Regions from separate parts of the Kitasatospora nipponensis genome, predicted to be linked through region 3. Evidence: riboswitches for the same ligand, from Rfam matches in the RefSeq annotation. Region 3 holds a riboswitch; each other region holds the start of a gene.

Region 1 (8,274 bases), on a different contig from region 3:
CTACGGGCCGCACCTGGTGATCAGCACGCTGAACCCCCGGGTGCTCGCGCCGCTGGCGACCTACCTGGGGGTGACCGAGGTCCGGGTCACCGACGTGCGCGAGGTGCTGGAGGCGGCTGCCGCGCAGTGGGCCGAGCTCTCGCCCGACGAGGTGGAGGAGATCGCCCGGACCCAGTTCCGCAGCCTCTGGTACGTGCCGTTGCTCGCCCGCTGGCTGGTGGACGGCCGACCGGTCCCGGCCCGGCCGTGGACCGTGGACCCCACCGCCCAGCCGTCCGTGCGGCCGCACGGTCCGCTCTCCGGTCAGCCGTCCGCCCGCCCGGCGGGGGCGCCGGGGCACGTCGCGCAGGACGGCGCCGTGCGGGTCGCCGTGGTGGACAACTTCGGCAACTGCAAGCTGGACCGGCCCGCCACCGCCCTCCCCGGGTACCGGGCAGCCGCCGGCATCCCGGTGCGCAGCGGGCACGACGGCGGCAGCGTCCAGGTGCGCTGCTACGACCGGTTGCCCGACGTGCCCTACGGCGAACCGGGTATCACCACCGGGAGTTCGGGCATCGGCTTCGCCGAACTCGTGGTCCGCGGCGGCTCCGCGGCCGACCACTTCGGCCTGCGGGAGGGCGATCGGGTCCTCCTCCCCACCAGCTGACCCGGCCCAGCTGACCCGGCCCGGCTGCCCGACCCGCAGGCCCACCCCGCAGGCCGGCTCCCGACGGACGCCGATCCCCGCCCACCGACTCGAAGGAAATCCCCATGTCCCGTACCCGTACCGCCCTCTCCCTCGCACTGGGCGCCGCCGTCGTGCTGACGGCCGCCGCCTGCGCCCCCCAGCCCGGGTCCACCGCGTCGGCCACGTCGGCCGCGACCGGCTCCGCCGCCTGCGCGAGCAGCCCGAGCCTGTACAAGCAGGGGCAGTTGACGATCGCCACCGACTCCCCGGCCTACGCGCCGTGGTTCGACGGCAACGACCCCGCCGACGGCAAGGGCTTCGAGAGCGCGGTCGCCTACGCGGTCGCGGGCAAGCTCGGCTTCAGCCAGAACCAGGTCAAGTGGGTGGTCGAACCGTTCGACAACTCCTACGCCCCGGGAGCCAAGAACTTCGACTTCGACATCAACCAGATCTCCAGCACGCCGGAACGCGCCAAGGCCGTCGACTTCTCCAGCAGTTACTACACGGCCAGCCAGGCCGTCCTGGTCCTGGGCACGTCCAAGTACGCGGGCGCCACCTCGCTGGCCGCCCTCAAGGACGCCCGGATCGGCGTGCAGGTGGCCACCACCAGCTACCAGGCGGTGCTCGACGAGATCGGTCCCGGGCAGCAGCCGAGCGTCTTCAACACCACCAACGACGAGGTCAACGCCCTGCAGAACGGCCAGATCGACGCGGTCGTCACCGACCTGCCGACGGTGTTCTACCTGGCCGGCGCGGAGCTGACGGGCGGTAAGATCCTCGGCCAGTTCGGCTACCGGGGCGGCACGCCCGAGGAGTTCGGCCTGCTGCTGCACAAGGACAGCGGGCTGACCCCGTGCGTCGACCAGGCGCTCGCCGCGCTGAGGGCCGACGGCACGCTGGACCGGATCACCTCGCAGTGGCTGTCGGCCTCGGCCAACGCCCCCGAGCTCAAGCCGTAACGGAGGCCGCGCCATGGAGAACGAGACGAAGGCCGGCCCGCCCGCCGGCCCGCACGCAGCCTCGCCCGCCGGCCCGCACGCGGCCTCGCCCGCCGGCCCGCAGGCGGCCCCGCCCGCCGATCCGCGCGAGGAGGAGTACCGGCCCAGCGAGCGGCAGCGGGAACGCGAGCGCTTCCGCCGCGCCCGCAAGCGGCGCAACGGCTGGATCGCCACCCTGTGCACGCTGGCCTTCCTGCTGGCGGTGGGGGCGGCCGTGGTCGCCTCGCCGGGCTGGGAGCGGCTGCACAGCCGGTTCCTGGACGGTGCGGAGTTCCGCCGCACGCTGCCCGCGATCCTCCAGGGCTTCTGGCTCAACGTCCAGATGTTCCTGATCGCCGAGGTGCTGATCCTGGCCCTGGGACTGCTGATCGCGCTGGTGCGGGTGACCCGGGCACCGGGCCTGCAACCGCTGCGGCTGGCGGCGACGCTCTACGTGGACGTGTTCCGCGGGGTGCCGACCCTGCTGCTGGTCTTCGTGGTCGGCTTCGGACTGCCGGCGTTGCAACTTCAGGGCACGCCCTCCGAGCCCTGGGTGCTGGGGGTCATCGCGCTGGTGCTCTCGTACGCCGCCTACGTCGGCGAGGTACTGCGGGCCGGGTTGAACTCGGTGCACCCGGCGCAGCGCAACGCCGCCCGGGCGCTGGGGCTCAGCGAGTCGCAGACCCTGCGGCGGGTGATCCTCCCGCAGGCGGTGCGCAACGTGCTGCCGCCGCTGCTCAACGACTTCATCGCGCTGCAGAAGGACACCGCGCTGGTCGCCGTCCTCGGACCGCTGGAGGCGCTGCGGGTCGCGCAGATCAAGGCGGACTACGACTTCAACTACACCCCCTACCTCGGCGCGGCCGCCCTGTTCGTGGCGGTGACCATCCCGCTGACCAGGTACGCGGACCGGTTGCAACGCCGCGCGGCGCAGCGGACCTGGGCGGAGGCGGCGGCATGACCGAGCCACTGCTGCGGATCCGCGGCCTGCGCAAGCGGTACGGGGCGCGCCTGGTGCTGCGCTCGATCGACCTGGACGTCGCCGAGCACCAGGTGGTCTGCCTGATCGGCGGTTCGGGCTCCGGCAAGTCGACCCTGCTGCGCTGCGTGGACCTGCTGGACGTGGTCGACGACGGCACCGTCCACCTGGGGGAGACCGAGCTGACCGATCCCCGACTGGATCCGAACCTCGCCCGCCGGCGGATCGGCATCGTCTTCCAGGCCTACAACCTCTTCCCGCACCTGAGCGTGCTGGACAACATCACGCTCGCCCCGCGCCAGGTGCACCGGGTGCCCCGCCGGGCGGCCGAGGAGGCGGCCCGGGACCTGCTGGAGCGGCTGGGGCTCGCCGACAAGGCGCACGACTACCCCGACCGGCTCTCCGGCGGCCAGCAGCAGCGGGCCGCGATCGCCCGCGCCCTGGCCACCGAACCGCAGGTGCTGCTCTTCGACGAGATCACCTCCGCGCTCGACCCCGAACTGGTGGGCGAGGTGCTGGACGTGGTCACGGACCTGAAGCAGCGCGGCCTGACCATCCTGATGGCCACCCACGAGATGGGCTTCGCCCGGCAGGCCGCCGACCAGGTCTGCTTCCTGGAGGACGGCGTGATCCGCGAGCAGGGCAGCGCGGAGCAGGTGCTCACCGACCCGCGCCACGAGTCGACCCGGCGCTTCCTCTCCCGGGTGCTCGACCGCCGGTGACCCCGGGTCGGGCACGCCCTGCGGCGCGGCGGCGGGTGACGCGGCTATCTTCACAGCTGTGCACCCGCCGGGCACCCGCCCGGCCCGACCACTCGCCCACGCCCGCCCACGCCACCCACCCACCCTCGCCCGCCCACGCACTGGGAGCAGCCATGTCGACGGAGCCCGAGACCCTGCGCGCGGACGGGCTGCCGCCCACCGAGCGCCGCAATCCGGCCAGCACCCGGCTGGACGAGCTGACCACCACCGAGCTGCTCGAACTGATCAACGATCAGGACGCCACGGTGCCGGGCGCGGTGCGCGCCGTGCTGCCGCGGCTGGCCGAGCTGGTCGACACCGCGCTCGGCGTGCTGCGGGCCGGCGGCCGGGTGCACTACTACGGCGCCGGCACCAGCGGGCGGATCGCGCTGGGCGACGCCGTCGAGCTGGGGCCGACCTACGGGGTCGGGCCCGATCGCGTGCTGGCCCACCTGGCGGGCGGCCCCGGCGCCCGCGGGAGGGCCAGGGAGGACGCCGAGGACCACGCGCCGGACGAGGACGCGGCCGACACGCCCGGCACCGGGGACCTGGTGATCGGGGTCACCGCGAGCGGACGCACCCCGTACGTGGCGAGCGCGCTGCGCGCCGCCCGTGCGGTCGGCGCGCACACCGCGCTGCTCTCCGGCGACCCGGCCGCGCCGCTCGCGCCGCTGGCCGACCTGCACCTGGCGCTCGACACCGGCCCCGAGGTGGTGACCGGCTCGACCCGGATGAAGGCCGGCACCGCCCAGAAGCTGGCGCTCAACGCCTTCTCGACCGCGCTGATGGTCCGCAGCGGCCGCACCTGGTCGAACCTGATGATCGCCGCCTCGGCGAACAACGCCAAGCTGCGCGAGCGGGCCGTGCGCACCCTGGTGACCGCCTGCCAGGTCCCCGAGGAGACCGCCGCCCGTGCGCTGGCGCAGTGCGCCGGCGAGATCCCCACGGCCCTGGTCTGCCTGGTCGCCGGCGCGAGCCCCCTCGCCGCCCGCGAGGCGCTGGCCGCCCACCACGGCCACGCCTGGGCCGCGGTGCGCGCGCTGCGCGAGGAGACCGGCCGGTGACCGGCGACGGTCCGCTCTACCTCGGCCTCGACGTGGGAGGCACCCGGACCCGCGCGGTGCTGCACGACCGGCACGGCCGTGAGCTCGCCCGGGCGGCCGCCCCCGGCGGCAACCCCGCCGCCCGCGGCGCCGGCGCGGCGCTGGAGGTGCTCGGCGGCGCGGTGGCCGAGGTGCTGCGCGGGCGGGATCCGCAGCAGGTCGGCGGCTGCGTGCTCGGCCTGTCCGGACTGCGGGCGCTGCCCGACCGCGACGTCTTCGCGGCCGCCTGCCGGACGGCCTTCGGCCTGCCGGGGCCGGTGCGGCTGGTCTCCGACGCCGTGGTGGCGTTCGTGGCGGGCAGCGGCGCGGCGGCCGGGACGGTGCTGATCGCGGGCACCGGCACCATCTGCTGCCGGATCTCCCACCCCGGCGCCGACGGTGACGCCGCCACCCTCGACCCCGGCTCCGCTCCCGGGGCGGCCGACCCGGTGGTGACCGCGACCGCCGGCGGACTCGGGCGGGCGCTTGGCGGCGGGGGGGGCGGGGTCGGCGGGGTCGGTGGAGGGGGTGGCCAGGCGCACGCGCGGCCCACCGACCCGCTGGGCCGTGCGGTGCTGGCCGCGTGCGGCGTCACCGATCCCACCGCCCTGGTGCGCTGGGCCTACGACGGTCCGCCGCACCGGCTCGCCACCCTCGCCCCGCTGGTCAGCGAGCTGGCCCTGGCCGGCGACCCGGCCGCCGAGGGGTTGGCCGACGCCGCCTCGGCCCGACTGGTCGAGCTGATCCGCGCCATCCACCACCCCTGCGAGCCCATCGTGCTGGCCGGCAGCGTCGCCACCACGCCCGGCCCGATCCGCGACCGGCTGCTCGCCCGGCTGCGCGCCGACGGGCCCCCCGGGCCGGTCGGGTCCGCCCGCGACCCCGTGGCCGCCGCCCCCCCCCCCCCGATCCGCGCCCGGCTGCCCGCCCGCCTGCGCGCCGCCGCCCCGCCCGGGCCGGTCGGTTCGCCCGACGACCCGGTGGCCGCCGCCGCCCGACTCGCGGCCCGCCCGGGCTGACCGGAGGTGGCGCTCACTGCGCCGGAGCCGCGCGCGTGCGCCTGCCGGGCCCGTGCGCGGGGATCCGCAGCGACTCCAGCGCCGCCGGCAGCGCCGCCCCCGCCGCCGCCCCCGCCCCCGACGGCCGTCGGCCGAGCCGGCGGACCCAGTCGCAGAGCTCGGCGGTGTCGGCCGGGTCGGTCAGGTTCCCGAACCAGAGCGGCCCGGTCCGCGGTTCGCCCGGGAGCCGCCCGCGGGAGCGCACGACGACGACGTTGGCGACCTCGCACGGCCCCAGGCACTCGGTGACCAGCAGCTTCGCGTCCGGCAGGGACTCGACGGCCGCACCCAGGGCGGCCAACTGGCCCGCGTGATCGGTGCCGGGGCGCTTGGTGGCGCTGCCGCAGCAGCAGCCACGGCAGACGATGACGTCCACACCCGGCGGGCGGGCAGGGTCGACCGGTGGCATCGCAGAACTCCCTCGTGGGGTCCGCGCCCCAACCGTCGGAGAAACCACGGGTCAGTGTTCTGACTCCCGGCGCCGTACCCCGGACCTCCGAACCGCCCGTCCGCCGGGCGGAGTTCGCCGGAAGGGGCGGACACCGGTCACAGTGGCGGGACCGCCCCGGACTCGCACCGGGTTCCTGCACACCGTGGTCTCGGATGCTCGTGCATCTCGTGCGCGACCCTGCCGCACCCGGCGACGGCCCGTCAACCCACAGTGACGCAGCCCACGTCGACGCGAATGTCTCGCTAGGATCCCCGGATCATGGACCTGATGACGGGGAACGAGCTGGTCGCCATCCCGCCGGGGCGGGTGACGTTGTCGGACCGGCGGACCCGGCGCAGTTGGTCGGTCGACCTGGCGCCCTACCAGCTCGCGGCATCCCCGGTCACCCAGGCGTTGTACGCACGGATCACGGGCCGTCGGCCGAGTGCCACGTCCGGGGACCGGTTGCCCGTCGAGTCCGTCTCCTGGTGGGACGCGACGCGGTTCTGCAACGCCCTGTCCCAGCGGGCCGGCCTCACGCCCGCCTACCACTTCGGTGCCGAGGCCGACGTCATCGAGTGGGACGAGTCCGCCGACGGGTACCGGCTGCCGACCGAAGCCGAGTGGGAGCACGCCTGCCGGGCCGGGACGACCGGGCCGCGCTACGGGGAGCTCGACGAGATCGCCTGGTACCGCGGGAACTCGCACGAGCGCATCCACGAGGTGGGTGGCAGACGGCCCAACGCGTGGGGGCTCCACGACATGCTCGGCAACGTCTGGGACTGGTGCTGGGACGTCTACGACGCCGAGGTCTACGGCGCCTACCGGGTGCTCCGCGGCGGTGGTTGGTTCGATGAGCAGTGGAGTTGCCGGACCTCCGCGCGGCGCCGCAGCCACCCGACGTTCCAGGTCGACGACGTGGGATTCCGCGTCGCGCGTACCGTCCTGCGGTGATCCGCGCCCTGTGCGGCCCGCCCCGCGCGGGGCGGGCCGCACAGGGCAGGTTCAGGTCATCAGACTGACGAATATCCGGATATTCGGTCAACTATGCGCTGGTGCAAGGGCCGTGTGCAACGGGGGTACGCTGATTCCCGATGTGGACGAACTTCCTGTCATCGTCCGAATTCTTCGGCGTGCGCGCTCGCCGGGGAATGTCGGCGTGCCCGGCCGCGGTCGAAGGCGAGCAAGCCCCTTGAACAGCCTGGTGGATGGAGCGGCGCACGGCCTGGCGCAGGCCGAGGCGACCCTGCTGTCGGTATTCGACCCGCAGCACCGGGAGAATCCCTATGCTCCCCTGGCGGAACTCCGGGAGCTGGCGCCGACTTTTCATCACGAAGGCCTGGAGACCCGATTCCTGACCACGTTCGCCGACTGCCGGGCGGTTCTGGTCGACCCCGACTTCGTGGTTCCCGACCGCGCCTGGCTCGAACGCGAGCGGCCGGACTGGCTGGGGCACCCGGCCGCCGACTTCTTCTACTCCGCGCTGCTGGGCACCAACGCGGACGCCCACGAACGGCTGCGCCGGCCGCTGGCGGGGGCGTTCGGCGCCCGACGGGTCGCGGCGCTGGCGGCGGGATGCGAGAAGGCCACCGACGCCCTGATCGACCGGTTCGCGGAGGCCACCGCGAACGGCGCCGCCGCGGACTTCCAGGACCTGGTGGCGTACCCGCTGGCGGTCGGCGCGGTGGGCGACCTGATCGGCGTGCCGCCCGCGGACCACGGGCGGTTCCGCGAGCTGGGGGAGGGGGCCGCCCGGCTGCTGGAGCCGGTGCGGTCGGCGGCGGACTGGGCCCGGGCCGACCGGGCGGTGGCGGCGCTGCGGGACTACCTCGCCGACCTGCTGCGGCAGCGCCGGTCGCGGCCCGCCGAGGACCTGGCCAGCACCCTGCAGGCCCCCGGCGGCACCGCGGGGCCGGCGCTGACGGAGGGTGAGCTGGTGGACCTGCTCCTGCTGGTCCTCGTCGCCGGCTTCGAGACGACCGTCGGGCTGCTCGGCGGCTCGGTGTTCGCCCTGCTCACCCACCCGGACCAGCTGGCGCTGCTGCGCGTCGACCCGGCCCTGCTGCCCGGCGCGGTCGAGGAGTCGCTGCGCTGGGACGGGCCGGTGCTGATGACCGAGCGGCTGGCCGCGCGCCCGGCGCGGGTGGGCGCGCTGAGCGTCCCGGCGGGCGGCAGCGTCACCGTGGTCCTGGGCGCCGGGAACCGCGACCCGCGGCGCTACCCGGACCCGGACGCCTTCCTCGTGCGGCGCCCCGACGTGCGGGTGCTGAGCTTCGGCGCGGGGGCGCACCACTGCCTCGGCGCGGGGCTGGCCCGGCTGGAGGGCGCCGTGCTGCTTCGG
Region 2 (8,274 bases), on a different contig from region 3:
AGCCGGAGATGCGCAGCGTCACATCGACGCGCGGACGGCCCAGTTCGGCCAGCGGGACGGCCTCCAGACCGGTGACCCGGCGCGAGGCGTCGTCCCAGACCGGGCGCACGCCCAGCAGCGCGAAGGCCTCGGCGATGTCGTCGCCGGCGGTGCGCATCGCGCTGGTGCCCCAGAGCGAGAGACCGACCGAGGGCGGGAACGCGCCGTCGTTGTCGGCCTGGTAGCGCTCGATCAGCGAGCTCGCCAGCGCCTGCCCGGTCTCCCAGGCGAGCCGGCTGGGCACCGCCTTGGGGTCCACCGAGTAGAAGTTGCGCCCGGTCGGCAGCACGTTCACCAGCCCGCGCAGCGGCGAGCCCGAGGGGCCGGCCGGCACGAAGCCGCCCTTCAGCGCGTGCACCACCGCGTCCAGCTCGTCGGTGGTGGCGGCCAGCCGCGGGACCACCTGGCGGGCCGCGAAGTCCAGCACCTCGGCGACCGCCGGGGCCAGGCCCGCGGCCACCTCCTGGACGGCCTCCGGCGCCCAGTGGGCCGCCTCCATCGCCTCGACCAGGGCGCGGGCGCGCGCCTCGGCGGCGTCGGTGGCGCCCAGCGTCAGCGCCGCCTCGTCCAGCCCGAGCGCCTCGCGCAGCCCCGGCAGCGCCGCGACGCCGCCCCAGATCTGCCGGGCCCGCAGGATCGAGAGCACCAGGTTGACCCGGTCCTCGCCGGCCGGCGCCTGGCCCAGCACGTGCAGGCCGTCGCGGATCTGCGCGTCCTTCACCTCGCAGAGCCAGCCGTCGACGTGCAGCAGGAAGTCGTCGAAGCCGTCGTCCTCGGGCCGCTCCTCCAGCCCGAGGTCGTGGTCCAGGCGGGCGGCCTGGATCAGCGTCCAGATCTGCGCCCGGATCGCGGGCAGCTTGGCCGGGTCCATCGCGGCGATGTTGGAGTGCTCGTCGAGCAGTTGCTCCAGGCGGGCGATGTCGCCGTAGGACTCGGCCCGGGCCATCGGCGGCACCAGGTGGTCGACCAGGGTGGCGTGCGCGCGGCGCTTGGCCTGGGTGCCCTCGCCCGGGTCGTTGACCAGGAAGGGGTAGATCAGCGGCAGGTCGCCGAGCGCCGCGTCCGGGCCGCACTCGGCGGAGAGCGCGGAGGTCTTGCCGGGCAGCCACTCCAGGTTGCCGTGCTTGCCCAGGTGCACCAGCGCGTCGGCGCCGAAGCCGCCGTCGCTCCGGTCGGCCGCGATCCAGCGGTAGGCGGCCAGGTAGTGGTGGCTGGGCGGCAGGTCCGGGTCGTGGTAGATCGCCACCGGGTTGGCGCCGAAGCCGCGCGGGGGCTGCACCAGCACCAGCAGGTTGCCGGCCCGCAGACCCGCGAGCACGATGTCGCCCTCGGGGTTGTGGGTGCGGTCCAGGTAGAGCTCGCCGGGCGCCGGGCCCCAGTGCTCCTCGACCCGGGCCCGCAGGCCGGCCGGCAGGGTGGCGTACCAGCGGCGGTAGTCGGCCGCCGGGATCCGGACCGGGTTGCGGGCCAACTGGTCCTCGGTGAGCCAGTCCTGGTCGTAGCCGCCGGCGTCGATCAGCGCGCGGATCAGCGCGTCGCCCTCGTGCTCGTCCGCGGTCGGCTGCAGGCCGGGCAGCGCGTCCGGGCCCTCCAGCGGGCCGATGTCCCAGCCCTCGGCGGCCAGTCGGCGCAGCAGCCGGGCCGCGCTGGCCGGGGTGTCCAGGCCGACCGCGTTGCCCACCCGGGCGTGCTTGGTCGGGTACGCGGAGAGCACCAGCGCCAGGCGCCGCTCGGCGGCCGGGATGTGCCGCAGCCGGGCGTGCCGCACCGCGATCCCGGCCACCCGGGCCGAGCGCTCGGGGTCGGCCACGTAGACGGTCAGGCCGTCCTCGTCCAGCTCCTTGAAGGAGAACGGGACGGTGATCAGCCGGCCGTCGAACTCCGGCACCGCGACCTGGGTGGCGGTGTCCAGTGGGGAGATCCCGTCGTCGCTGCCCTCCCAGGTCTCCCGCGACCAGGTCAGGCAGAGCGCCTGGAGGATCGGCCGGTCCAGCGCGGCGAGCGCGCCGGCGTCCCAGGCCTCCTCGTCGCCGCCGGCCGAGGCGTCCGCCGGGCGGGTGCCGCCGGCGGCCAGCACGGTCGTCACGATGGCGTCGGCGCGGCCCAGCTCGGCCAGCAGCTCGTCCGGCGCGCCGCGCAGCGAGGAGCAGTAGAACGGCAGCGCCTGCCCGCCGGCGTCCTCGATCGCGGCGCACAGGGTGTCCACGAAGGCGGTGTTCCCGCTCATGTGGTGCGCGCGGTAGTAGAGGACGGCGACCGAGGGGCCCTCGGTGCGGCGGGCGGCGCGCTCCAACGGTCCCCAGTCGGGGGCGGAGGCCGGCGCCGCGAAGCCGTGGCCGGTGAGCAGCACGGTGTCGCTGAGGAAGGAGGCGAGCTCGGCCAGGTTGGCCGCGCCGCCGTGCGCGAGGTAGGCGTGCGCCTCGGCGGCGAGGCCCGCCGGGACGGTGGACAGCTCCATCAGCTGGGCGTCCGGTGCCTGCTCGCCGCTGAGGACGATCACCGGGCGCGGGCCGGCGAGCAGTGCGTCCAGCCCCTCCTGCCAGGCGCGGCGCCCGCCCAGCAGGCGCACCACCACCAGGTCGGTGCCCTCCACCAGCTCGGGCAGCTGCTCGGGCGTCAGGCGGGCCGGGTTGCCCAGGCGGTAGCCGACCGGGCCGGTGGCGGCGCGGGCGGAGAGCAGGTCGGTGTCGGAGGTCGACAGGAGCAGGATCACGCGGCGGCCCTCCCGCGGCGGTCGGCGGTGACGGGCATGACGGTGCGCATACGGCGTGCCTTCCTCGGGGTCCGCGCCCCGTGGGGGAACCCCGGCCGAAGGCTGGGGGGAGGGTCGAGGACGGCAGGAGTTCCTGGCTCCCACGGCGACTGAACCGTGGTCACAGTGGCGGGACCGCACCGGCTTCGCACCGGTTTCCTCCCCTGACGCCGTCTCTGGCGTGGACAGGCCGACCGGCCCGTCCGGCGCCATCCTAACGGGCGGCCGCCGCGGGCCGACCGGGGGCGAGCGGGTCCCGCGGTGGCGGGCCCGCCGGCCGGCGATACGGCGGCGATACGGGGGTGGGCCACGATGGCCGCGACGGGTGCTTGGGCCGGTACTGACACGGGGGTCCGGCCCACGCCCCGCGCTCCACGTCGCCCGCCCCTGTGCCCCCACGACAGAGGCGCGCGACGGGGTGCGGACGCCGGGGCCGCCGCCGCCCGCGCTGCCGCACTACGGCAGGTCCAGCTCGCCGACCACCTGGTCGCCGCTGAGCTCCCCGGTGGGACGGAACCCCAGACCCAGGTAGAAGCCCTGCGGACCGTGCTCGCCGAGCCCCCAGGTGGTGGTCACCCGCGTCCCGCCGCGCCGGCGGACCTCCTCGGCCACCGCCCGCACCGCGAACCGCCCGTACCCGCGGCCCTGTTCCCCGGCGGCGATGTTCAGCCGCCAGAGGCCGTCGCGGGGCCGGTCCCGCGGGTCGGCGGGGTCGAAGCGCACGCCGAAGAAGGCCATCAGGAAGCCGACCACCCGCTCGCCGTCCACGATCAGCCGTGGCCAGGCGATCTCCTGGTGCACGTAGGCCTCGGCCAGCGACTGGGCGACCGGGGAGGCGAACTCCCGCTGCTCGGGGCGGACCTCCAGGGCGCAGGCGGCCAGCACGTTGTCCGGGGTGATCTTCTCCAGGCGGAGCGGGGACGTCATGCGAACCACCCTAACCAGCCTGGCCAGGGGATTGTCGACAGTGTCTGCGGAGCGGTGGCGGACACGGTCGGCGCTGAACGTCGGTTCGACCCTGGGGATCGCGGTGGCCGCCGGCCCGACGCAGCTGTGGGCGGCCGTGCCGGGCACCGGAGGGGCGCTGCTGGTGCCGGCCGCCGTCGCCGCCCTCGGGGTGCTGCCCGCCGCGTTGCTGCCCGCGGTGCGGGCGCTGCGGCGGGCGGAGGGTGCGAGCGGTTCACTCGAAGCGGGTGGCCGCGCACCGGGGCGAGGCCCTCGGACACCGCCAAGTCCGCTGGAGGAGTGCACCGTTCACTGATACCGGACACTCGGCAGAAGCATCGGCGCGGTCCCCTGCGCAACCCGTTCCGCTGCGCTATGTTCCGCGTGTATGCCCGTCCGTGGGGGCGGGTTGCCGACCGTTGGGGGCACGGCGCATGACGACGGCGCGGACACTGCTCGAAGCGAACGGGGAGGGGCCGGCCCGACTGCCGGCTCCCGTTCCCGCACACGGACCGCTCGCCGAACTCCCGGCGCCCGCCCGGGAGAAGCTCGGCCGGCTCGGCACCCGGCGGGTCTACTCGCCCGGAGAGGCGTTGATGATCGAGGGGGACCGGGACGACCGGGTCGCCCTGCTGCTGACCGGCTGCGTCAAGGTGGTGGGCAGCACCGAGGACGGCGGCGAGGCCCTGCTCGCGGTCCGGGTCCCCGGTGAACTCCTGGGCGAGCTCGCGGTGCTGGACGGCGGGCCGCGCTCGGCGACGGTGCTCGCGGTGCGCACCAGCACCACCCGGGAGATCGGCGGGACGGCCTTCCGGGCCTTCCTCGCCGAGTACCCCGAGGCCGCGGCGGCCGTCCAGCGTTCGGTCAGCCACAAGCTCCGCTCGGCCACCCGGCACCGGGTGGACGCCGGTTGCGGCACCGTGCTGGTGCGGCTCGCCCGCACCCTGCACACCCTGATCTGCTCCTACGGCCGTCCCACCGCCGACGGCCTGCGGATCGACGTCCCGCTCAGCCACGCGGACCTGGCCGCGCTCGCCGGGCTCTCGCAGGCCAGCGTCGAGCGCTCGCTGCGGACCCTGCGCTCGCAGGGGGCGATCCGCACCCGCTACCGCGAACTGGTGGTCAGCGACGAGCACGTGCTCTGCCGGGCCGCCGGGCTCTCCGCACGCACCGGCCGGGAGGCGGTGAGATGACCACCGGTCAGGAACCACGGCTGCGCCGGCTCTGCCTGGTGGTCGACATCGAGGCGTACGGCGGCCGCCCGTACTCCGTCCAACAGCGGGTCCAGGCCAAGCTCGACCGCGCGCTGGACCACGCGTGCGAGCGGGCCGGGATACGCCGTCCGCAGTGCGAGCAACAGGACCGGGGGGACGGGCAGTTGCTCCTGCTGCCGCCCGGTGCGGACGAGGCCAGGGTGCTGCCCGGCCTGGTGCTGGGCCTGCGGGACGCCCTGCACACGATGAACCGCAGCCCCGGCACAGACGGCCGGATCCGGATCCGCGCCGCGCTGGCCCAGGGAGCGGTGCAGCGGGCGCCGCTGGGCTACGTGGCGTGGTCGGTCGAACTCGCCTCCCGGCTGCTGGACTGCGCGGAGATCCGTGCCGCGCTCGCCGCGGCCGCTGCCAGTGACATGGCCCTGGTGGTCGCCGCCGACCTGTACGCGGACGCCTTCGCCACCGGCGCCGGCGGCCTGCCCGGGACCGCGTTCACCCAGGTCACCGTCTCCATCCCGGCCAAGCGCTTCGAGGCGGTGGCCTGGGTGGGCACCGCCGGGCGCGGGACGCTGGACGCCCTGCCGCCGGCCGCCGCCAGCGCGGCGCAGCGCCGCCGCAGCGCCCGCGCGGTGCTGACGGAGGTACTCGGCACCATCGGCGCGGGCCTGTGCCTGATCGCCCCGGGCGGCGGCGGAGGCGACGCGGGCGACGGCACGGAGGACGGCGCCGACGGCACGGGAGCGGGCGGGGGAGCGGGGGAGGGCGCGGGCGGCGCGACGCGGGCGTTGGAGGGGTGGGCATCGGGGCACCTGTTCGGCCCGCCCGCCCCGCACCACGACGTTCCGCACCACGACGTCCACCACCACGTCGCCCCGCACCACGACGTCCCACAGCCCGGTGTGCCGCACCACGAGGCTCAGCACCGGGACGCCCACCACGACGTCCACCACCACGGCGATGACGGGACGCAGCACGTCGCCTGGCACGCCGACGGCATGACGCCGGACGGCGTGCTGCACGGTGCGGGCCAGTACGACCTGTTCGACCACCTCCTGCACCCCTGGGGCCACGACCCCTCCTACGACGGGCTGTTGCACGACATCCCGCCGCACGACGCGCCCCTGCACGAGGACCCGCCGCACGACGGCCAGGGCCACCACCCGCACCCGCCGCACGGTGGGTCCTGACGGACCGGGGGACGGCGGGCGGGCCGAGACGTGGTGAGGGGCGGTCACTTCTCCTGGATCCCGGGGGACTTCACCGGAGGGGAGCCACGGACGCCCGGGTCCGCGCATGATCAAACAGCCGGACACGCCATGCGTCAGGGCAGTAGCCTACCCGAATGGCCATCTTGCATGTTGAGACAACTCCCACTTCAAACCTATCACCTGACGACCAGTCGCGCAAGTCCTCCTGGTGGGTCTCCCGGGGGTTGATACCCGAGCCGGGGCCGCGGCGGGTGCTCGCGCTCGTGAGCTTCGTCAACATGATCGGCAGCAGTATGTTCATGCTGACCGCCGCGCTCTTCTTCATCCGCTCGATCGGGCTCTCGGTCGCGCAGGTCGGCCTCGGGATGGGCATCGGCGCGCTGGTCGGCCTGCTCTCCGGGGTCCCGGTGGGGCGGCTGGCCGACCACCGCGGGCCGCGCGAGGTCTACCTGGTGACCCTGGTCGTGCAGGCCGCCGCGATGGCCTCGCTCGTGCTGGTCCACACCTTCTGGCTCTTCGTCGTGGTGGTCTCGCTCACCGAGCTGGCCGGCTCGGCCAGTTCGGCGGCCCGCGCGCCGCTGACGCGCGGGGTGTCCGGCGAGCGGCCCGCCAGGTTCCGGTCCTACCTGCGCGCGATGGTCAACGTGGCCTCCAGCATCGGGGCCCTGCTGGCCGCTCTGGTGGTCCAGCTCGACACGCACACCGCCTATCGGTGGCTGGTGCTGGGCAACGCCGTCAGCTTCCTGCTCAGCGCCGCCGTCGCGAGCCGGCTGCCGTCCCTGCCGCCGGTCCCGCCGCCGGCGACCGGGCGGCGCAGCGCCCTCAAGGACCGGCCCTACCTGCTCTTCTCCGTGCTCGGCGCCGTGATGGCCCTGCAGGGCGACGTCCTGGTCTTCGCCCTGCCGCTGTGGATCGTCGAACACACCCACGCGCCCCGCTGGTTCGCCGGCGCCAGCGCGCTGGTCAGCACGGTCCTGGTGGTGGGCCTCCAGGTCAGGGTGGGCCGGGGGATCGAGACGAACGCCGCCGCCGTGCGGGCCTGGCGCCGCTCGGGCTGGGCGTTCCTGGCGGGCATGACCCTGATCGGCCTGACCGGCGCCCTGCCCGGACCGCTCGCGGTCCTGCTGATCGCCTTGGGGGCCGGCATCCACACGATCGGCGAGATCCTCCAGGCGGCGGGCGCGTTCGAGCTGCGCTACAGCCTCGCACCGGCCCATGCGCAGGGGCAGTACGCGGGCGTCTCGCGGATCACCGGCGGCCTGGCGGACGTCGCGGCGCCCTCCGTGCTGGGCTTCCTCTGCCTCACCTGGGGCGCGCCGGGCTGGGTGGCGATGGGCGGCGTCTTCGTCGCGGTCGGCCTGGTGCTGCCGGCGGTCGTCCGCTGGGCCGAGCGCACGCGGTGAGCCGGCTGTGGCCGAGGGGGCGGGTCGGCCACCCGATGCGGTGGCGATCACAGGAACCGGTCCGCAACGTCGAGGTGGCTCGAAGCGTGTAACAGGGCGTCTGATCATCTGATGTCCGGGGGAAAACGTCATGCCGGAAGGGCTCGCCTTCGACGAGTTCGCCTCCAGTCGCGCGCAGCGCCTCTTCCAGACGGCGTACCTGATGTGCGGGGACTACCACCAGGCGCAGGACCTGGTGCAGACCGCCCTGTCCCGGCTCTACCCGGTCTGGGGGCGGCTGACCAGGCGCGAGGAGACGGTCAGCCTGGACGCGTACGCCCGCAAGGTCCTGCTGAACTGCTACATCTCGCACCGGCGGCTGCGCCGGTCGGGGGAGGTGGCCGTCGGCGATCTTCCCGACCGCGCCCCGCAGGGGCCGGGCGAGGACGGCAACGCGGCCCTGCGGGTGACCCTGCTGGAGGCGCTGAGCCGGCTGCCGCCGCGCAACCGGGCGGCGGTGGTGCTGCGCTACCTGGAGGACTACAGCCTCGAGGAGGTCGCGGACGCCATGGACACCACCGTCAGCGCCGTCAAGAGCCTCAGCTTCCGTTCGCTCACCACGCTCCGTCAGATCCTCGGCCCGGAACGGGCCCTGCTGCTGCAGGACTGACCGGGTCGTTCCCCCTGCTCCGCTGCTCCACCGCCCACGAAAGGCATGCCCCGATGGATCTGGA
Region 3 (3,919 bases):
CACCTGGCCTCCACCCTGGCGAAGCGCCAGTAGCCCAGCGCGCAGGCCCAGACCGCGACGAAGAGCGCCGTGATCAGGTAGCCCGCGCTGTTCAGGCTGATGGAGGAGATCCAGCCGGTCACCGGGTCGGTCAGGTCGAGCTGCTCGTGCAGCACCGAGACCAGCTCGACCGTGCCGATCAGGAACGCCACCGCGATGGAGAGGCCGGTGATGGTGAGGTTGTAGAAGACCTTGCGCACCGGGTTGGCGAAGGCCCACTGGTACGCGAAGTTCATGAAGGTGCCGTCGAGGGTGTCGAAGAGGCTCATCCCGGAGGCGAAGAGCAGCGGCAGGCAGAGGATCGCGTACCACGGCAGGCCGGCGGAGGCGCCGGAGCCGGCCATGACCATCAGGGTGACCTCGGTGGCGGTGTCGAAGCCGATCCCGAAGAGCAGGCCGATCGGGTACATCTGGCCGGGCCGGGTGATGGACTTGGTCAGCCGGCCCAGCACGCGGTTCATCAGGCCCCGGCCGTCCAGGTGCTTCTCCAGCTCGTGCTCGTCGAACTGACCGCCCTTCATCGCCGTGAAGACCCGGTAGATCCCGGCCAGCGAGACCAGGTTGAGCGCGGCGATCAGGTAGAGGAACCCGCCGGAGACGCTGGTGCTGACCACGCCCAGCAGCTTGTGCGCCCCCGAGTCGTCGTCGGTGAGCGTGCCCACCACGTGGGCGCCCGCGGCGACCAGGCCGGCCAGCACGACCACGATGGTGGAGTGGCCGAGCGCGAACCAGAAGCCCACCGAGACCGGCCGCTTGCCGTCGGCCATCAGCTTGCGGGTGGTGTTGTCGATGGCCGCGATGTGGTCGGCGTCGAAGGCGTGCCGCATGCCCAGCGTGTAGGCGGTGACCCCGAGGCCGACGCCGAAGACCTGGGTGCCGATCGTGTAGTGGTGCGGCGCCACCACCGCCAGCAGGATCCCGAAGGCGACCACGTGCATGGCGGCGATCACCGCGAGCAGGCCGCCGGTCCGTATCCAGTCCTTGCGCTGCCAGCGGAAGACCGCCGGCACCTGGGTCGATGCGGCGTCGGTCGTCGACGCCGCGGCGGCGGCGGTTTCGGGCAGAGTCATGTCGGGGGCAGCCTCTCCAGCACCTCGTGGATGGGTAACGCGGTGCCGTGGCCGGTCTCCTGGCTGACAGGTCCGACGCTCCCTCCGCCCGGCCTTCCCGGCCGCTTGCGCGCCCAGTGACCGCCGCCGGAGTGCGGCGGGTACGGCGGGGGAACTCCCTGATCACAGTGGCGAGGGCCGCTCCGGTCTGGGACCCCTGAAGGTCCGTCACCGAATTCCCGAACACCACGGCGGACAACACCGTAGGCGGCGACGGTCCTGATCAGCAAGCTCGCGCCGCGGCCGGCGAGCCGGCGGGCCGCACCACCACGGCCCGCCGCAGCGGTTGCCGAGCGATCACAGATGGGCGATCAGGGCGTAGCGCTCGTCCTGCACCGGGTGCCCCCAGAGGGCGGGCTCCTGGTCGAGCCGCTCGATCCGCACGGTGGCGGCCAGCGGCTCCACGGCCTGCGCCAGCGTCCGCGCGCCGACCCCGCCGGCGAACGGCAACGCGCCGGCACCGGGCACGTACGGCGCGGGGTCGGCGCTCTGCCGCCAACGCCCCTCGACCAGCACCAGGCGGCCGCCCGGGCGCAGTCGCTCGGCCCAGGCGCGCAGCGCGGCGTGCGGGTCGGGCAGCGTCCAGAGCAGGTGGCGCACCAGCACCACGTCGAAGGCCCGGTGCGCGGTGGGCGGCGCGGCGGCGTCGCCCACCAGGAAGGTGCCGGGCAGGCCGGCCGCGGTGAACTTGGCGCGGGCCCGGTCGATCATCGCGGCGGCGCAGTCCACCCCGGTGACCCGGTGACCGTCGGCGGCGGCCAGCAGGGCGAGGGAGCCGGTGCCGCAGCCCGCGTCCAGCACGTCGGCGGGCCCGGCGGGCAGCCAGCCGGCCAGCCGCGCGGCCCAGGCGGCCCGGGTGGCGGCGGCGCGCAGGCCGTGGTCGGGCTCGTCGTCGAAGGCGGGGGCGGCGGCGTTCCAGTAGGTGGCGACGGCGGTGGCCAGCGGCTCGGTTCCGGGGGTCTGCGTCATCTCCCGATCCTGGCAGCCGGCACTGACACCGGGACCGGCCGTGGCGCGGCGGCCCCCAGTCGTGCGGCGGCGGCCGGCGGGCGGCGTCAGTCGTGCGGTGGCAGGTGGCCGATCTGGTGGTCGGCGACGTTCAGCGCCTCCGCCACCAGGCGCCGCAGGTGGCCGTGGCGCAGCGCGTAGACCACCCGCCGGCCCTCCTTGCGGGTGCTCACCAGGCCGGCCAGCCGCAGCTTGGCGAGGTGCTGGCTGACCGAGGGCCGGGCCGCCTGGCAGGCCTCGGTCAGCGTGGTCACGTCCGCCTCGCCGTCCGCCAGCCGGCGCAGCAGGGCGAGCCGGGTGCGGTCGGCGAGCAGGCCGAGGACCTCGGCGGCGACGGCCAGCCGCTCGCGGTCGTCAGGCTCCTGCGCAGCATGTGCAGCTGAGAGGTGCATGCGTGCACTCATACGCACATAATGAGGGGCGCGGGCCGGTGATGTCCACCGGCTCGGGCCGGCCCCGGCGAGAGGAGTCGCGTTGAGCACCGACCAGCACGACCACCAGCAGCACCCGCACCCGCACGCTCACCCGCAGGACCACGCGCACGACCACGACCACAGCCACGACCACGGGCACCCCCACCCCCGCCCCCACCGCTGGTCCGCCCTGCGCCACCGCCTCGCACACGCCCTGCGGCCGCACAGCCACCAGAGCGCCGACCAGGTCGACGCCGCGCTGGAAGCCTCCGCCGACGGCCTGCGCACGCTCTGGGTCTCGCTCGCCGTGCTGGCCCTGACCGCCGCCGTGCAGGCCCTGGTGGCCGCCCTGTCCGGCTCGGTCGCGCTGCTCGGCGACACCGTCCACAACGCCGCCGACGCGCTGACGGCCGTGCCGCTCGCCGTCGCCTTCCTGCTCGGCCGCCGCGCCGCCACCCGCCGCTTCACCTACGGCTTCGGCCGCGCGGAGGACCTCGCGGGCGTTGCCGTGGTGCTCACCATCGCCGTCTCCGCCGTCGTCGCCGGGTGGATCGCGGTGGACCGGCTCGCCCACCCGCAGCCGGTCACCCACCTGCCGGCGGTGGCCGCCGCCGCGCTGGCCGGCTTCGTCGGCAACGAGTGGGTGGCCCGCTACCGGATCCGCACCGGGCGCCGGATCGGCTCGGCCGCGCTGGTCGCCGACGGCCTGCCCGCCCTCGCCGACGGCTTCACCTCGCTGGCTGTGCTGCTCGGCGCGGGCGCCGCCGCGCTCGGCCTGCACCTGGCCGACCCGCTGGTCGGCCTGCTGATCACCGTCGCCCTGGCGCTGGTCCTGCGGGACGCCGCCCGCGAGGTCTGGCGGCGGCTGATGGACGCCGTGGACCCCGCGCTGGTGGACACCGCCGAGGCGGCCCTGCACGCGGTGGACGGCGTGCGCGGCGTCCCCGAGCTGCGGCTGCGCTGGCTGGGGCACCGGCTGCGCGCGGAGGTGGCGATCGAGGTGGACGGCACGCTCAGCGTGCGGGCCGCGCACCGGCTCGCGGTGGAGGCCGAGCACGCCCTGCTGCACGCGCTGCCCCGGCTGGCCGGCGCCCTGGTGCACGCCGACCCGGCCCCCACCCGTGGCGGGGGCGACCCGCACGCCGCGCTCGCCCACCACCACCCGCGGCCCGACCACCCGCGGCCCGACCACCCGCGGCCCCACCACCGCCCGGCGGTCGCGCTGCGCGGCGCGACGGCCGGGCTGCGCGCGGGGCGTCAGGTGGCCGGGATCGAGACCAGCAGCTGACCGCTGCCGAGGTCGCGCACCTCGAAGTGGTCGAGTTCGGCGGGGTGGTAGGCCGTCCCGCC
Region 4 (8,274 bases), on a different contig from region 3:
TCGGTCAGCCTCCACTCCGAAACCAGTGATTTTTCGGAACTCTCGCGTGAGCGGTGGCAGTTCGGGCTCGAGCGGGAGTCGCTCCGCCCACGTGGAGGGCCTGGCACCCCTCCCGCCCCTGCCGACTTGGGACGAACACCCACCCCGCCACCTGGAGATCCCGCGGGAGCAGCGGAATGCGCCGCCCAGACGAGGTCAACGTCAGCGTCCTGCTGGCTGGCCGATCACGTGGGCCAACGCCGCTGACGACGAGTCCTTGTCGGGACCCAACAAATGCACCAGGGACGGCACCCGAGGGACCGGATCCCCGCCGGCCCGTCAGCATCGTCCGGCCGCACGGGCTACTGGCCTGCCGACCACTGGCGCAGCGGGATCGGGCTCGGGGCAGCCCCACCTCGACCGATCCTCGCAGTCGCAGGCCACCCGCCCCGTATGCCCGTCCTTCACCGCCCCGGGGCGCTCCACGAAGAGGTCCCAGATCGAAGCCCCGCGACCGTCCTCCCCCACCGCCCCTTCGACCTGGTACGCCGCCGTAGCAGCACCCCAGCGGAAGCCTGCCGGCAGGTCGCGTCGATTCGCCATCTCCCCAGCCCCCTTCAGAAAACACGAGGGCTGCTCATGTTAGTGACCCGCACTGCCGACACCGCCAGGGGCGACATCCTCGCCGACTCCCCCGTCCAGCGTCTCGGCGGACGGCTGCGGCGCAGATTCATCTGATGACATCCTTGCCACGCGCTGACATATCCTCGTAATCTCTGGGACACGCGCCACCCCGGGCCCTGATTCATCCGATGAAAGTGACCCGACGGTCGGCCCTAGGACGATCGGCCAGGCCGCCGGGACTCGCGAGATCGCCCAGCCGACCGTGACGCACCGTCGGGACAGCCGCGACGAGACGCACCTCAGCACGGCAGGCACCACACAGCACCGCCCCGCACAGAAGCAGCCTCTCCCCCACCCCTTCTGAACGGACTTCACCATGCCCCCTTCCCAGACGCCGAACGAGCGGCCGTCCCGTCGCGGAGTCCTGCGCGCGGCCATCGGTCTCGGCACCACACTCGCGCTCGGCTCCCTGCCGACCTTCACGGCGCACGCGGACGTCGTCCGGCCGCCGACGCCCACCCTGGTGCCGGACGCCCAGGCCGTCGCCCTCTGGTACGGCTCCCCCACCACCGAGGCGGCCGTCATGAAGGAGGGCCTGCCGGTGGGCAACGGCCGCCTCGGGGCCATGACCACCGGCGATCCCTCGCACGACGCCTTCGTCCTCTCCGATGCCACCCTGTGGACCGGCGGGCCGAACGCCTCACTCGGCTCGGACGGCCAGTTCCCTTACGACAGCGGCAACTTCGGCACGTTCGGGATGCTGGCCAAGGCCTACCTGAACCTCCCCGCCCACACCGCCGGCGCGATCACCGGCTACCAGCGCCGGCTCGACCTGAGCAACGGCCTGGTGACGACCACGTACCAGCTGGGCGCGGTCACCTACCGCCGCGAGGTCTTCGCCAGCCACCCCGACGACCTGCTCGTGATCCGCCTCAGCCAGAGCGGCGGGGGCACCTTCACCGGCAATCTCACCCTCGCCGGCACCCGCGGGGAGAGCGTCACCGCCGACGTGTCGACGGGCACGGTCTCCTTCGGCACCGCCCTGTCCAACGGCCTGAAGTACGCCACCACCGCCAAGGCCGCCTCGGCCACCGGCACGGTCGGCGTGTCCGGCGCGACCGTCACCTTCGCCGGCTGCCAGGAGGTCGTGCTGCTGGTCAGCGGCGGCACCAACTACACCACCGACTCCGCCACCGGGTACCAGGACGCCTCGCTCGACCCGCTCGCCGTCGCGCGCGGCAAGGCCGCGGCTAGCGCGGCCGTCGCCGGAGCCTCCCTGCTCGCCACCCATGTCGCGGACTACCAGTCACTCCAGCAGACGATGACGGTCGACCTGGGCGCCTCCACCGCCGCCCAGCGAGCGATGGACACCCCCTCGCGGCTCGCCGCCCGCGCCGCCGCCGGCTCCGCGCCCGACCCCGAACTGGAAGCCTCCTACCTCCAGTTCGGCCGCTACCTGACGATCACCGGCTCCCGGAGCAGCCTGCCCACCAACCTCCAGGGCCTGTGGATCGACACCAACAGCCCGGACTGGATGAGCGACTACCACACCGACATCAACGTCCAGATGAACTACTGGCTGCCCGACCGGGCCGGCCTTCCCGGCAGTTTCGACGCCTTCGCCGACTACTGCCTCGCGCAGTACCCGGGCTGGCAGGCGACCACCCGGGCGCTGTTCAACGACCCCCGCAACGGCTTCCGCAACACCTCGGGGAGGATCGCCGGGTGGACGGTGGCCATCTCCACCAACATCTGGGGCGGCTCCGGCTGGTGGTGGCACCCGGCGGGCAACGCCTGGATCAGCAACTCCCTCTACCAGCACTACGAGTTCACCCTCGACCAGGCGTACCTGGCGCGGATCTACCCGCTGCTGAAGGGGGCCTGCCAGTTCTGGGAGGCCCGGCTCGTCACCACGACGGTGACCGACCCGGTCACCGCAGTGAGCTCCCAGGTGCTGGTGGACGACCACGACTGGTCGCCCGAGCAGGGGCCGACCGACGCCCTGGGCATCACCTACGCGCAGGAGTTGGTCTGGCAGCTCTTCCAGAACTACCGCGCCGCCGCCGCGGCGCTCGGCCAGGACGCCGCCTACGCCGCCACCGTCACCGACCTCCAGTCCCGCCTCTACCTGCCGAGGGTCAGTGCGACCACCGGCTGGCTGGAGGAGTGGATGACCGACGCCAACCTCGGCGACACCACCCACCGCCACCTCTCCCCGCTGATCGGGCTCTTCCCCGGTGACCGGATCGACCCCTCCACCAGCCCCGCCGCACTCGTCACCGGAGCCACCAACCTGCTCACCGCGCGGGGCATGCAGAGCTACGGCTGGGCCTGTGCCTGGCGGGCACTGTGCTGGGCACGGCTGAAGAACGCCGACAAGGCGTACCAGTTGGTGCTCACCGTGCTCAAGCCCGCGGTGAGCGGCAACAACGGCAGCAGCATCAACATGTTCGACCAGTACGGCGGCAGCGTCTTCCAGATCGACGCCAACTTCGGCACCCCCACCGCCATGATCGAGATGCTGGTCCACTCCCGACCAGGGCTGGTGGAACTGTTGCCGGCCCTGCCCTCCGCCTGGGCCGCCGCCGGCCGCATCACGGGCGTCGGCGTGCGCGGCGGCTGCACCGTCGACCTCGCGTGGAGCGCCGGCAAGGTCACGACCGTGACGCTGCACAGCGTCCACGGCGCGGCCACCACCGTGCGGGCCGGCGCCTGGAGCCAGGCCGTCACCGTGCCGGCCGGCGGCTCGGTGACCCTGACCCCGGTCGACGTGTTCCAGTTGGTCAACCGCCGCAGCGGCAAGGTGATCGACGTGCCGGGCAACTCCGTCTCCGCCGGAACGGCCCTGGCGCAGGACACGAACCGCCCCTCCGACAGCCAGCGCTGGCGGCTCACCCCGATCGGCGCGGGTGGCTTCGAACTCACCAATGTCCACTCGGCGTTGGCCATGGACGTCAACGGCGGCACCACCGCCGACGGTGCCTCGATCATCCAGTGGACCCCGCTCCACAGCACCAACCAGCAGTGGAGGCTGGCCGACGCGGGTGGCGGCTACGTCAAGCTGCTCAGCGTCCGGAGCGGCAAGGTGCTCGGCGTGGCGGGCGACTCCACCGCCGACGGCGCGGGCATCCAGCAGCAGAGCGACACGGGCGGCATCAGCCAGCACTGGCAGGTCCTGCCGGCCTGACAGCGGCCACGGGGCGGTGCCGGGGCGGGCGGTCACGGTGGACCGCCCGCCCCGGGACTGCCGGTGTCAGTCGGTGAGTTCCGCGCGGACCGTGTGGGCGGCGGCGACCAGGTGGTCGAGTGAGGCGCGGGTCTCGGGCCAGCCGCGGGTCTTGAGGCCGCAGTCGGGGTTGACCCAGAGGCGTTCGGCGGGGATCGCGGCCAGGCCGGCGCGCAGGAGGTCGGCGGCCTCCTCGGTGCTCGGCACGCGCGGGGAGTGGATGTCGTAGACGCCGGGTCCCACCTCGCGGGGGTAGCCGGCCTCGGCGAGCTCGTGGGCGACCTGCATGTGCGAGCGGGCGGCCTCCAGGGAGATGACGTCGGCGTCGAGTTCGTCGATGGCGGTCATGATCGCGCCGAACTCGGCGTAGCACATGTGGGTGTGGATCTGGGTGTCCGCGCGCACGCCCGAGGTGCTGAGGCGGAAGGCCTCGGTGGCCCAGTCCAGGTAGCCGGGGCGGTCGGCGGCGCGCAGCGGCAGGGTTTCGCGCAGGGCGGGTTCGTCGACCTGGATGACGGCGGCGCCGGCCGCTTCCAGGTCCTGGACCTCGTCGCGCAGGGCGAGGGCGACCTGGCGGGCGGTGTCGGCGAGCGGCTGGTCGTCGCGGACGAAGGACCAGGCGAGCATGGTGACCGGGCCGGTGAGCATGCCCTTGACCGGGCGGTCGGTGAGGTCCTGGGCGTAGCGGAACCAGCGGACGGCCATCGGGTGCGGGCGGGAGATGTCGCCGGCGAGGACCGGCGGGCGCACGTAGCGGGTGCCGTAGGACTGCACCCAGCCCTGCTGGGTGGCCAGGTAGCCGGTGAGCTGTTCGGCGAAGTACTGGACCATGTCGTTGCGTTCGGGCTCGCCGTGCACCAGGACGTCGATGCCGGCCTTCTCCTGGTAGGCGATGACCTCGGCGACCTCGGCGCGCATCGTCTCCTGGTAGGTGTCCTCGTCGATCCGGCCGGCGCGCAGGTCGGCGCGGGCGGTGCGCAGGTCGGTGGTCTGCGGGAAGGAGCCGATGGTGGTGGTCGGCAGCAACGGCAGGGCGAGGCGGGCGCGTTGGGCCCGGGCGCGGTCGGGGTAGGGCTGGGCGCGGCGGGCGTCGTCGGCGGTGGTGGCGGCGGTGCGGGCGCGGACGGCGGGGTCGTGGGTCAGGGCGGAGGCGGCGCGGGAGGCCAGGTCGGCGCGGTTGGCGGCGAGTTCGGCGGTGATGGCGTGGGTGCCCTCGCGCAGGCCGCGGGCGAGGGCGGTGATCTCGGTGGTCTTCTGGCGGGCGAAGGCGAGCCAGCGGGCGACCTGCGGGTCGAGGTCGCGCTCGGCGCCGGCGTCGAGCGGGACGTGCAGCAGGGAGCAGGAGGGGGCGACGTCGACGCGGCCGGCCAGGCCCAGCAGGGTGGCCAGGGTGGTGAGGGACTTCTCCAGGTCGTTGATCCAGACGTTGCGGCCCTCGACCACGCCGGCGATCAGCCGCTTGCCGGGCAGGCCGCCGACGGCCGCGAGGTCGAAGAGGTTGGCGGCGCCGGGGCCGGTGAAGTCCAGGCCGACACCGTCGATCGGGGCCTTGGCCAGCACCTTGAGTGCCTCACCGGCCCGGTCGAAGTAGGTGGCGACCAGCAGTTTCGGGCGGTCGGTGAGGGCGCCCAGTTCGCGGTAGAGGCGGGCGGCGGCGTTCAGTTCGGCGGGCGTGCGGTCCTGGACCAGGGCGGGCTCGTCGAGTTGGACCCACTCGGCGCCGGCGGCGCGCAGGTCGGCGAGGAGTTCGGCGTAGACGGGCAGCAGCCGGTCCAGCAGGGTGATCGGCTGGAAGTCGGCGGCGACGTCCGGGGCTGGCTTGGCGAGCAGCAGGTAGGTCAGCGGGCCGACCAGCACCGGACGGGCCCGGTGGCCCAGCGCGAGGGCCTCGCGGAGCTCGCCGACCGCCTTGGCGGAGTTCGCGGCGAAGACCGTCTCGGGTCCCAACTCGGGGACGAGGTAGTGGTAGTTGGTGTCGAACCACTTGGTCATCTCCAGCGGCGCCAGGTCCTGGGTGCCGCGGGCCATCGCGAAGTAGCCGGCCAGCGGGTCGGCCTGGACGGCGGCGCGGTGGCGCGGCGGGATCGCCCCGACGGCGACCGTGGCGTCCAGCATGTGGTCGTAGAGCGAGAAGTCGCCGGTGGGGAGCTCGGTGACACCGGCGTCGGCGAGTTGGCGCCAGGTGGCGCGGCGAAGGCCCTCGGCGGTGGTCCGCAGGTCGGCGGCGCTCACCCTGCCGGCCCAGTAGCCCTCGATCGCCCTCTTCAGTTCACGGTGGGGGCCCTGCCGCGGGTAGCCGTACACGGTCGTCTGCGCGGCGGTGGTCGTCGCGGGGCCGTCGGTCGCACTGGTGGTGGAACTCGTTGACACGGAACTCTCCTTCGCGAGTCGCGTTGCGATCCCGGGAGAGCACGAAGCCGTGAACGTACGACAGCGCGGGCACGGCGCCAGGATGGGCCCGCCCGCTCCGCCGACCCGCCCTCGAGGTCACCGAGATCACCGCGTGCGAGGTGCACGCGGGCAGTGGCAGGTCTTCGGACTCGCGGGCGCGTCCACCTGTGAAGGCGGACCCCTACTGGCCGTCGCTTCCCGGGCCCCTGCTGGGGCCCAGTGCATGTGACGGCGGTCGTTCCCACTCACCGCTGCGGGGCAGTCCCGGATTCCCACCGGGTTCCCTCTTACGACGCACCTGCCTGGCGGACAGGGCGAACCGACTGCGAGTCACAGCCTAGGCCCATCGGGGCCGCGCCGCCGGAAATCGTCCGCATGACGGATGAGAATCGATCAGCATGCGAGCCGCGGTCCACCCGCGACACCGGCCCCCGGGCGCCGGCCGTCCGCACGCGCGCTGCCGCATAGGTGTAGTTGCCGGCCGCCGCGCAGCTGGGGTCCGGGGCGGTACTGGCCCGGGTGCAGACGGCCTGGTCCAGGGCGGCGACCAGGTCGTGACCGCCGAAGGCGTGCGGGTCGTAGCCGGTGATCTCGGCGAGCAGGGCCTCCTTGCCGAGCGAACCGCGCCGTAGACCTCGACGGCGCTCGTGGTGACGCGGCTTCAGCGCAGGTAATCCGACTCGTCCACCTCGCGGTGGACCTACGGTTGCGGGTCAGCGCCGGATTTTAACCGGCTTCCCCTGGCTGCTGAAGGTTTGAAATCGGCTCATCTGACCAGAGTCGGTCGCGAAGCGTCAACGGAGCGGGATACCCGGCCCGCCCGGCGGGATGCCCACGCGGCCCCGCACGATGACATTCCGTCGGCTCCCGGCTTCGCCGGCCGTCGGCGTTTCCCCCGGTGGCCGGAACTTGACCGGGTCTACCGTCGAGGCCATGAGCACGCCGGCGTCCTGGATCCAGGGCGTCGGAGCGTGGAACCAACCACCACCCCCGGAGCGGACCACCACCATGGCCAAGAAGATCCTTTTCGTGATGACCGGCGCCGACCACTGGACGCTGGCCGACGGCACCAAGCACCCGACCGGCTTCTGGGCGGAGGAGGCCCTCGCCCCGTACGAGGCGTTCACGGCGGCGGGCCACCGGATCGTCGTCGCGACTCCCGGCGGCGTGGTCCCCACCGTCGACCGGGCCAGTCTCGCCCCGCAGTTCAACGGCGGGGAGGAGGGCGCCAGGAAGGTCGCGGACGGCCTCGCCTCGATCGCCGAACTCCAGCGGCCCGTCAGGCTGGAGGACGTCGGCCTGGACGACTACGACGCCGTCTTCTACCCCGGCGGCCACGGTCCGATGGAGGACCTGGCCCTCGACGCGAACTCCGGGCGGCTGCTGACCGAGGCGCTTACCTCCGGCCTGCCGCTGGGCGTGGTCTGCCACGGCCCCGCCGCACTGCTGGCCGCCCGCGACGCCGACGGCGGCTCGCCGTTCGCCGGCCGCAGGCTGACCGGCTTCAGCAACACCGAGGAGATCCAGGCGGGCCTGGCCGACAAGGCCCGCTGGCTGCTGCAGGACCGCCTGGTCGAACTCGGCGCCGACTTCCAGGAGGGCGAGCCCTGGGCTCCGCACGTCGTCGTCGACGGCAACCTGGTCACCGGCCAGAACCCCGCCTCCGCCGCCCCGCTCGCGGCCGAGCTGCTGAAGATGCTGGCCTGACGGGTCGCACACTCCCGGCGCGTTCCCGCCGCGTTCCCGGCGCGGTACAGGCGCGGTTCAGGCGCGCAGCACCCGCGGCCCGCGCGCGGTGATGGCGCTCTCCTGCGCCGCGTCGAGGGCGTCGTCGGTGACCAGGTCGTCGACGTCGGCGAGCGGGCAGATCTCGGCAAAGGTCACCCGGCCGATCTTGGTGTTGTCCGCCACGACGACCGAGCGGGCGCTGCTGCGCAGGAAGGCCCGGTCGGTGTGGGCCTCCATCTCGTCGTGGGTGGTGCAGCCCTCGGTGGCGGTCAGGCCGTCCACGCCGATGAAGGCGATGTCCAGGTGGTACTGGGCGAGCATCCGCT

What was found. Region 3 has a riboswitch for cobalamin ahead of nicT (Nickel transporter NicT). Riboswitches for the same ligand answer to the same signal wherever they lie in the genome.
Region 1: linked by a shared signal. The riboswitch ahead of ABD323_RS26955 ((2Fe-2S) ferredoxin domain-containing protein) and the one ahead of nicT (Nickel transporter NicT) in region 3 are both predicted to bind cobalamin.
Region 2: linked by a shared signal. The riboswitch ahead of cobN (cobaltochelatase subunit CobN) and the one ahead of nicT (Nickel transporter NicT) in region 3 are both predicted to bind cobalamin.
Region 4: linked by a shared signal. The riboswitch ahead of metE (5-methyltetrahydropteroyltriglutamate--homocysteine S-methyltransferase) and the one ahead of nicT (Nickel transporter NicT) in region 3 are both predicted to bind cobalamin.

The regions. Positions count from the first base shown of each region.
Region 1 is NZ_BAAALF010000119.1:6,049-14,322, forward strand. It holds gene ABD323_RS26925 (SAM hydroxide adenosyltransferase) at 1-646, shown strand, start outside; gene ABD323_RS26930 (ABC transporter substrate-binding protein) at 751-1,626, shown strand; gene ABD323_RS26935 (amino acid ABC transporter permease) at 1,640-2,605, shown strand; gene ABD323_RS26940 (amino acid ABC transporter ATP-binding protein) at 2,602-3,345, shown strand; gene ABD323_RS26945 (N-acetylmuramic acid 6-phosphate etherase) at 3,498-4,427, shown strand; gene ABD323_RS26950 (N-acetylglucosamine kinase) at 4,424-5,464, shown strand; gene ABD323_RS26955 ((2Fe-2S) ferredoxin domain-containing protein) at 5,478-5,912, opposite strand; cobalamin riboswitch at 5,944-6,114, opposite strand; gene ABD323_RS26960 (formylglycine-generating enzyme family protein) at 6,213-6,887, shown strand; gene ABD323_RS26965 (cytochrome P450) at 7,126-8,274, shown strand, end outside.
Region 2 is NZ_BAAALF010000203.1:4,079-12,352, reverse strand. It holds gene cobN (cobaltochelatase subunit CobN) at 1-2,752, opposite strand, end outside; cobalamin riboswitch at 2,858-2,981, opposite strand; gene ABD323_RS34405 (GNAT family N-acetyltransferase) at 3,248-3,718, opposite strand; gene ABD323_RS34400 (hypothetical protein) at 3,717-4,052, shown strand; gene ABD323_RS34395 (Crp/Fnr family transcriptional regulator) at 4,171-4,929, shown strand; gene ABD323_RS34390 (hypothetical protein) at 4,926-6,137, shown strand; gene ABD323_RS34385 (MFS transporter) at 6,293-7,561, shown strand; gene ABD323_RS34380 (SigE family RNA polymerase sigma factor) at 7,692-8,210, shown strand; gene ABD323_RS34375 (hypothetical protein) at 8,264-8,274, shown strand, end outside.
Region 3 is NZ_BAAALF010000340.1:266-4,184, reverse strand. It holds gene nicT (Nickel transporter NicT) at 1-1,109, opposite strand, end outside; cobalamin riboswitch at 1,142-1,354, opposite strand; gene ABD323_RS39695 (class I SAM-dependent methyltransferase) at 1,446-2,117, opposite strand; gene ABD323_RS39690 (ArsR/SmtB family transcription factor) at 2,204-2,548, opposite strand; gene ABD323_RS39685 (cation diffusion facilitator family transporter) at 2,631-3,857, shown strand; partial or broken gene ABD323_RS39680 (anti-sigma factor family protein) at 3,827-3,919, opposite strand, start outside.
Region 4 is NZ_BAAALF010000024.1:10,090-18,363, forward strand. It holds partial or broken gene ABD323_RS09880 (family 1 glycosylhydrolase) at 412-582, opposite strand; gene ABD323_RS09885 (glycosyl hydrolase family 95 catalytic domain-containing protein) at 980-3,790, shown strand; gene metE (5-methyltetrahydropteroyltriglutamate--homocysteine S-methyltransferase) at 3,857-6,199, opposite strand; cobalamin riboswitch at 6,338-6,560, opposite strand; gene ABD323_RS09895 (type 1 glutamine amidotransferase domain-containing protein) at 7,229-7,927, shown strand; gene ABD323_RS09900 (DeoR/GlpR family DNA-binding transcription regulator) at 7,985-8,274, opposite strand, start outside.